Regions from separate parts of the Pseudoalteromonas sp. CO342X genome, predicted to be linked through region 2. Evidence: predicted binding sites of a transcription regulator. Region 2 holds the regulator's gene; the other holds the start of a gene.
The links. Region 2 encodes FliA, which starts transcription of late flagellar genes. Its sites were predicted from a motif close to CTAAAGNTNNNNNNNNNNNNGCCGATA; they were not measured.
Positions count from the first base shown of each region.

Region 1: EXT47_RS10080 (VC2046/SO_2500 family protein) is a predicted target of FliA. The motif match lies at 2,566-2,592, and genes of this name have one in related genera.

Region 1 covers NZ_SGPH01000019.1:17,053-21,473, reverse strand. The annotation lists gene EXT47_RS10120 (ion channel) at 1-199, opposite strand, end outside; gene EXT47_RS10115 (M48 family metallopeptidase) at 426-1,082, shown strand; gene EXT47_RS10110 (helix-turn-helix domain-containing protein) at 1,105-1,500, opposite strand; gene EXT47_RS10105 (DUF2938 domain-containing protein) at 1,573-2,070, shown strand; tRNA gene EXT47_RS10100 (tRNA-Tyr) at 2,088-2,172, opposite strand; tRNA gene EXT47_RS10095 (tRNA-Tyr) at 2,202-2,286, opposite strand; tRNA gene EXT47_RS10090 (tRNA-Tyr) at 2,316-2,400, opposite strand; tRNA gene EXT47_RS10085 (tRNA-Tyr) at 2,430-2,514, opposite strand; gene EXT47_RS10080 (VC2046/SO_2500 family protein) at 2,627-3,148, shown strand; gene EXT47_RS10075 (YchJ family protein) at 3,525-3,986, opposite strand; gene EXT47_RS10070 (SulA-like leucine-rich domain-containing protein) at 4,032-4,421, opposite strand, start outside.
Region 2 covers NZ_SGPH01000020.1:166,206-170,626, reverse strand. The annotation lists gene flhF (flagellar biosynthesis protein FlhF) at 1-1,429, shown strand, start outside; gene EXT47_RS10950 (MinD/ParA family protein) at 1,422-2,282, shown strand; gene EXT47_RS10945 (RNA polymerase sigma factor FliA) at 2,285-3,019, shown strand; gene cheY (chemotaxis response regulator CheY) at 3,062-3,445, shown strand; gene EXT47_RS10935 (protein phosphatase CheZ) at 3,465-4,241, shown strand; gene EXT47_RS10930 (chemotaxis protein CheA) at 4,255-4,421, shown strand, end outside.

The DNA.
Region 1 (4,421 bases), on a different contig from region 2:
CTTCTAAATTGGCTCGCTTCAACTCTAAGCCTTGCAGCAAACCGCCGCGCTTGGCGTAGCGTTCAAGCTTTTGGCTTAGCTCTAAGCCACCTTTATCGAATTTATTGTCATGCCAAAAGCAGTAACCTGAGCCCATATCGATTTCACTGCATTTTTTTCCCTCAGGTGACACATATTGGCAAATGGGTTTATCAGCCATAGCTTGCCTAAATCAAAATGCCTTTTTCATTAAGCGTAGCAGCAAAAATAATAAATACGGTGATTTAACGAAAAAATCTTTCTAATTTATAGAGTGTTAGAAACCACACTATTGATGAGTTAATTGTCATTGTTGATCAAATTCATCATCTTACATGGCGTTTGCAGTGACTCCGATAAGTTGCTCATATTATAATGCATGCTTTAGTGACTAAGAATTTGTTACCTTGCAATATCAATTGAAGAAAAGCCGAAAGCGTAAGAGCGTTGCGATAAAAATAAAAGCTGGCCAAGTATTTGTGTATGCACCAGAGCAAGTTTGCGAGCGCTGGTTACATAATTGGGTGGAAAGCAAATCCGATTGGATAAAATCAAAGCTTGCTCTAAAAGTCATACCTGAGAGCCCTCGGCCACTGGAAACAGGAATTGTGCAAGTATTCGGCGAGACCTTTACCATTCAAAGAGGCGAAAGCACGACCTCTGTAATTGATTTTGATAACAAAAGGGTGTTACTTAAGGCTGTCAAAAATGAATGGCGTGAATTAGTTGCGCTGTTAAGCGAAACGCTAAATGACTATGTAGATATGGTTATTGCGCGCTATCAACCTGATATTCAAGCTCGCTTTGATACACTAAAAATACGCGTTTATAAAAGCCGCTGGGGCAGTTTTTCATCTAAAGGCGTGCTTGCGTTTAATACGCTTTTGATTGGTGCGCCTAAGTGGGTAATTGATTATGTGGTAGTGCACGAACTTTGCCATTTTCATGTCATGGCACACAATAGCGCATTTTGGCGCTTGGTAACAAAGCACTATGGCCACGACCATAAAATGGCTCGGCGTTATCTACGTGACCACGGTCGTGACTTGATGATTGAGCATTAGCATAGTGTCCTGTTTATGCCTATTATTTCTCGGGCCTCGCTTTTGCCGCGCGTTTTAACAGCTTTTGAAATGTCGGACATTCAAAGTGGCTTGGCGCAGGGCATTTGGCAGCGTGATAGAGGCCATCTCGCATTGCAGTTAAATGCTTAATGGTTTCATTTAATTCATCCCCTTTGGATTGTAACTTCGCCCTATCAATATCCGCTTTACCCTCGGGGGTAAACATGTCCGCTATTTCATCTAACGAAAAGCCTGCGTTTCTGCCTAGTGTAATAAGCGCCAGACGTTCAAGTATCGAATGGGGGAAAACACGTTTGAGCCCTTGTCGACCAATCGATCGGATCAGTCCTTTTTCTTCATAATATCTAAGCGTGGATGCGGGTAAACCTGACTTCTTTGCAACTTCACTGATATCCATTCTTGCCCTTGACTTAAAGTTAACTTGAACTAGTAGGATAGCGGCTATCAGTAAAAAAGAGGAGTAAAAATTGTGGAAAACCTATATACGATGTTAATGCCAGCAGTCGTGATTGGCGTAGGTGCAACGCTTGTTATGGATTTGTGGGCATTTATGCTCAGTCGCTTATTTGCCATAAAGGGCTTAGATTATGCATTGGTTGGTAGGTGGATTGGACACTTGTGTAAAGGTCAACTCACGCATCAAGGTATCGGGCACAGTAAATCAATATCTGGTGAAGGTGTCATTGGCTGGTGCATGCATTATCTCATTGGGATTGTATTCGCCTTGGTGTTACTTCTGAGCGTGGGCAAGCCTTGGTTGACTGAGCCTAGCCTTTTCATTGCGTTAGTTTTTGGTTTAATAACGTGTGTTTTTCCATTTTTTATTATGCAACCCTGTTTTGGTGCAGGGGTCGCAGCATCTAAATTACCAGAGCCGAATAAGGCAAGGGTAAAAAGTATGGCAGCACATTTGATTTTTGGTTTTGGATTGTTTTTAAGCTCGTTTATATATGTAAGCTTGTTGTGAGATAACAAAATAGAAGGTGGTGGAGGGAGCTGGATTCGAACCAGCGAAGGCTGAGCCGTCAGATTTACAGTCTGATCCCTTTGGCCGCTCGGGAACCCCTCCATACATTTTAAAGCGTTACAATTTGAAAGTGGTGGAGGGAGCTGGATTCGAACCAGCGAAGGCTGAGCCGTCAGATTTACAGTCTGATCCCTTTGGCCGCTCGGGAACCCCTCCATACATTTTAAAGCGTTACAATTTGAAAGTGGTGGAGGGAGCTGGATTCGAACCAGCGAAGGCTGAGCCGTCAGATTTACAGTCTGATCCCTTTGGCCGCTCGGGAACCCCTCCATACATTTTAAAGCGTTACAATTTGAAAGTGGTGGAGGGAGCTGGATTCGAACCAGCGAAGGCTGAGCCGTCAGATTTACAGTCTGATCCCTTTGGCCGCTCGGGAACCCCTCCTAAACAACGGCGGTGATAATAACAAAGTTTTTTTCGAAGTAAAGAAAACTACTAAAGTTTTTCGGAAAAAGGCCGATAAATTCATAATTATCAAAATAATCGGTTGGAATACATGCAAATTGATGGCGTTTTAATCAGTGAGTCGCAATTAGGATCCGCATTGAACATTAGTGTTCATGAGACGCGCTCTGCCGATTTTGCCATGCTGTTATCTATGCTATCAACCGATGCATTAGATTTTAGCCAATTTCACCTACCAAAATCTGAAGCTGCCGCAAAAGATAACTCAGAAGAAACACTAAAAAAGCAATTTGAAATAGGTCCACAAAAGCCGCTTGCGCCAAAAGAGTACAATATGCTTATTGGTCAGCATAACGCGCAGCTGGTATCTATGGGGGCAATGGCAACCTTGCGATTGCAAGAAAATTTAAATCCAGAACCTTTTGCCGCACGAAATGATAAAAAGCATATTCCACTCGAAGTCGTAGAAAATTTGGAACCAGCGGTTAAAAGACGTTTGGCGAGCGCGCAAGGTAAACTGGCCTTAGTTGCTGATAAGGCAATGGATGCGGCTGGTTTTTATGATCAAATTGCAACGGGTGATATGCAGAGTATGTTACGCGCGACGGCGTAACAACATTAGCTGCTTTTACTCCTTCAAAATTGAGCAAATTTAAGACAAACTGGTATTAAACTTGCTGTTTTACAGCTGTTTGCTTCGTTACTAGACTGGCATAAAACGCCATGCTTATCGCGCTTCATGTCTAATATCAATTGAATTAATTCTCTAATCAATTTGAAGGGTGAAATAGCATATTAGCTTCGTTAAAAATTTCTCATTTAGAACAACTAAATAGCAAAATTTTTGCCTTGCTACTAAAGCTATTTCCCTGCTTCAAGATAGATCATTTACTTAATACAACTGGTATAAGCTAAACGGCCTTTAATCATCCTTAGCTTGCTTCAAGCTTTTTTTATTGCTTTGTATCTAATCTCTAATTCAGGTTATTTTAGGTACCGTGGCACTTTTTGTACTTTTTGTCACTGCCGCACGGACAGAGGTCATTTCTGCCTACTTTGGTTGTAGGTGTATCGTACAATTCACCATCTAAGTAATACCATCTGCCTGCTTCGGTAATAAAATTTGACCGCTCATGGAGTATATAGTGTGTGTTTTCTGCGATATAGTGCGCCTTAAACTCAACGATCCCCTGAGTAGCTTCTGCTAATTCTTCTAGCACTTCCAATTTTATAAAGCGTGCGTAATTAGCAAATGCAGCAATATCGTCGACACTATTTTGTGCTTGTTTAGCCTGGGCGTAGGTGTCATGAATATACTTTGCATCTTTTAAGCAGTATGCAGTATAGCGAGAGCGCATGAGTATTTGTGGACGCTCTGCGAATTTTTGTCCCTTAAGGTACGGCTCACAACATTGCGAATAGGGAAGGGATGAATTGCAATAACAAGACATAAAAACTTCTGTTTTAACAAATTTATATCTCGTTATTGTAGCTGGTTAAGCGCTTTGAAAACAGTGGATCGCAACGTCAGATACCGGCAGTTCCATTTTGTTGATAGTTTGCACTGATGTAATATCAGTCCAAATCACCACTGCAGCGAAATTACCATTGCTGATAGCACTTTTAAGTACATACTCAAGGTCGTATATGTGCTTTTGCCTAATGACGAGCAACTTGCTTGCATCAACTGAAGCACTTTCTAGTAGTGACTTGTTTGGTACATTATCGGGCGCAACGAGTAGCGTCCAGCCTTGTTTATGCTGACATTTATGTAAAACTTTAAGTAACTCTAAGCTAGCGACGATCTCATCTTCAACGAAAACATTATTGATTTCGTTAAGTGTGTAATAAGTCGAATTGTTTGGCTGTAGAAGTGTATTGCTGTG
Region 2 (4,421 bases):
TGAAGTAAAAGAAGAGCTTGGTGCAGATGCTGTCATTATGTCTAACAAAAAGTTAGCAGATGGTGTTGAAATCGTCGCAGCAGTTGATAATGACCGTGCTGCTGCACCAGTTAAGCAAGCTCCCACTGCCCGTGCGACTGCCTCAAATGAGGCTCCGACCCGCTTTGTCCGTCCAGAGCCTCGCCAAGCACAGCCAGCAAAACAAGCGCAAGTTGCCGATAGCTTAGCGGCATTGCTCGAGCGTCAGGCACCGCGCCCGCGCTCACCAGAACTTGCTTCTATGTTCTCCCAGTCGGGGATTGATACAGAGCAAATGTTAAGCAGCCAACGTAAAACACAAACTGCTGCACCGACGCATCAAGCGAAGCCACAGCAAGCTCGTCGCCAATCTTTTGACTTTGATGATGATGCATTTGAGCAGCCACAGCAGTGGGGCGAGTCGGATGAGTTAGACAACGGTTTTGGTGATGATTTACCGGAGTTAAATGCCAAGCCTGACGAAATGAGTGCAATGCGTGAAGAAATGAACGCTATTCGTCAATTACTTGAACATCAAGTATCTGGTCTAATGAAACAAGAAATGGCTCGTCGCGATCCAACCCGTGCGTGTCTTGTAGATCGTTTGGAAGGAATGGGCATAGACAAAGATGTTGCTGAGCAAATGGCATGCTTTATCCCTGATGATGTTTCTCGTAAAGAAGCCTGGAATGCATTGTTAAATATGGTGATCAACCAAATGCACACCACTAACAATGATATTCTTCGTCAAGGTGGCGTATTTGCGATGGTGGGTCCAACTGGTGTTGGTAAAACCACAACGGTTGCAAAATTAGCGGCATTAGGTGCACAAAAATACGGTGCAGATAAAGTGGCGTTAATAACGACTGATACCTACAGAATAGGCGCTTACGAGCAGTTAGCTACCTATGGTAGAATTATTGGTTGTCCGGTTAAGCAAGTTAAAGATGCAAATGAACTTGCAGAAGTGCTTTATCATTTACGCAATAAGCGTCTAGTATTAATAGATACGGCGGGAATGAGTCAAAGAGATTTGCGCTTAACTGAACAGTTAAATACACTTATGCGTAGCGCGAGAGTAGATATTCGCAGCTATTTAGTATTAAGTGCGACAGCACAGATGAATGTGTTACAAGAAACAGTAAGACACTTCAAAAAAGTAAATTTAAGTGGCTGTATTTTCACAAAACTTGATGAAAGTCTAAGTTTAGGTGAGATAATTAGCATAGCGATTCAAAATCGCTTGCCAATAGGGTATCTTACCAACGGTCAGCGAGTGCCAGAAGACATTCGCGTAGCAAATGCTCAAAAGCTAGTAAAAAAGGCTGAGCAATTGTATTTAAAAAGAATAAAAGCACAGCACTCTCGACGTGTACCTGTAGCGTCAGAGTCAGTAGGAATGTATGATTAACACAGTTTTAGATCAAGCAAGTGGCCTGCGTAGAATGAGTCAAAATAGCAACCAGGGTGTAAAAGTAATAGCCGTGACCGGTGGAAAAGGTGGGGTGGGTAAAACCAACGTCTCGCTCAATACTGCCATCGCTATGGGCCAACAAGGACAGCGAGTTCTCGTTTTAGATGCGGACTTGGGCTTGGCAAACTGTGATGTGATGTTAGGTCTAAGGGTAGAAAAAAATCTGTCGCACGTGTTGTCGGGTGAATGTGAACTAGATGAGATTCTCGTAGAAGGTCCCGCTGGAATTAAAATTGTACCGGCGACCTCAGGCTCTCAAAGTATGGTAGAGCTGACTCCCGCAGAGCATGCAGGACTTATTCGTGCATTTAGCGAGCTTAACACGCAATTTGATGTCTTAATTGTTGATACCGCAGCTGGTATCTCAGATATGGTTCTGAGCTTCTCTCGAGCTGCACAAGATGTGATGGTTGTGGTGTGTGATGAACCGACTTCCATTACAGATGCTTACGCGTTGATCAAAGTTTTGAGCAGAGAGCATGGTGTCTATCGTTTTAAAATTGTTGCCAACATGGTCCGCAGTATGCGTGAAGGGCAAGAATTATTTGCTAAACTTTCAAAAGTTACAGACCGTTTTCTTGATGTAGCACTGGAATTAGTGGCCACCGTACCGTTTGACGAAAACATGCGTAAATCTTCTCGCAGACAAAGAGCTATCGTGGATTTATTTCCGAGTTCCCCTGCGGCGATTGCGATTAAGGGACTAGCTGCTAAGGCAGTTAAATGGCCAATTCCGCATCAACCTTCTGGTCATCTAGAATTTTTCATTGAACAACTTGTAAACGGGTGATTATGGCTTCTCCGGTCAATAGAGCTGCGGGATATCAAACTTCAGACCACATTCATAAGGTGGTTGAACGGCATGCTCCACTTGTCAAAAAAGTGGCATGCCACCTGATTGCTCGACTTCCGGCAAGTGTGCAACTCGACGATCTGATCCAGTCAGGTATGATTGGATTGATTGAAGCATCTAAAAATTTCGATGCAACTAAAGGCGCTAGTTTCGAAACCTTTGCGGGGATCCGTATTCGAGGCGCAATGCTGGATGAAATCCGTCGTGGTGATTGGGCGCCTCGTTCTGTTCACAAAAATAGCAGAATGGTTGCAGAAGCTATCTCCGAGTTAGAATCTCTCCTTGGTCGAGAACCAAAAGACACTGAAATCGCTGAAAAACTTGATATATCTCTAGATGAGTACCATCATATTTTACATGATGTAAATGCAAGTAAAGTCATCGGTATTGAGGATCTTGGGGTTGATGAAGACGTGATAACCCCAGCAAACAGCGATTTTGCGCTAGACAAACCGTTTAATAACGTTAAAAATGAACGTTTTAACGAGTCTTTAGTAAATGCTATCAAAGCGTTACCCGAAAGGGATGCTCTGGTTTTATCACTTTACTATAACGACGAAATGAATTTAAAAGAGATTGGTGCCATCCTTGATGTCAGTGAATCTCGAGTAAGCCAAATTCACGGTCAGGCAATGATAAAGCTTAAAGCTAAAATCAATGACTGGATAAATTAGAGTACATAAAATAGTTGGGTTCGAACCTCACTGGAGGAAGTTTTGGATAAGAACATGAAGATTCTCGTGGTTGATGATTTCTCTACTATGAGAAGAATAATCAAAAACCTATTAAGAGATTTAGGCTTTACCAATGTTCAAGAAGCTGATGATGGTAGTACAGCACTTCCGATGCTACAAAATCAGGAGTTTGACTTTGTAGTAACTGATTGGAATATGCCGGGCATGCAAGGTATTGATTTGCTTCGTGCAATACGCGCAGATGAAAAGCTTAAGCACATTCCAGTGTTGATGGTTACCGCAGAAGCGAAAAAAGAACAAATTGTTGCAGCAGCGCAAGCTGGGGTGAACGGATATATTGTTAAACCGTTTACTGCAGGTACGCTCAAAACTAAGCTTGAAAAAGTATTTGAGCGACTAGGCTAACAGCAAGGGGATATGGCCTATGTCTGTAAATGCTGCGCCTCAAATTACACTTGAACAAGCTAAGCAACTTGTTGAGCTTCTAGAGCAAGGTGAACAAGAAAAAGCTGACCAGCTGATTTTAGAAGCTGCTAACAAAGAGCAATCGGAGTTATTTGCAGAAGTCGGAAAGCTGACTCGCCAATTACACGAGTCCTTGAAGAACTTTGAGCTGGATACTCGCCTCGCAGATCTCACGACAGAGGCTATTCCTGACGCCAAGCAGCGTCTTAATTATGTTATGGAAATGACAGAAAGCGCTGCTAACAAAACGATGGACGCGGTCGAAGAAAGCTTACCTCTTGCGCAGAACCTAGCGGATGAGTTAGCGCAAATAAAGCCCACTTGGGATCGATTGATGAGCAGAGACATTCAACTCGGTGAGTTTAAATCTCTGTGTCATGATCTCGACAGCTTTATGCAGACTTCAAAGACACGTACAGACGAATTACAAGGTTTAATGACGAATGTGCTGATGGCTCAGGACTATCAGGATTTGACTGGGCAGGTTATTCGGCGCGTCATTGAGCTTGTGAGAGAAGTAGAAGATAGTCTCATTCACCTCCTGACTGTTTTTGGTACTTCAGATGAAGCGCCTTCAACTGCTGTGAAAGCGAATGAAAACGAAATAAAAACAACCGAGACTATCAGTGATGAATTGTCTGGACCTGAAGGTCCAATTATTGACGCTGAATCGCGAGATGACGTGGTTTCTGGTCAAGACGAAGTCGATGACTTGCTATCTAGTTTAGGCTTCTAGTTGGAGAGTGTGTATGAGCTTTGAAGTCGATGAAGATATCTTGCAGGACTTTCTTGTTGAAGCAGGCGAAATATTAGAACTGTTATCTGAACAGCTTGTTGAACTAGAAAATAATCCTGAAGATAAAGAACTTCTCAATGCGATTTTCCGTGGCTTCCATACCGTAAAAGGTGGGGCTGG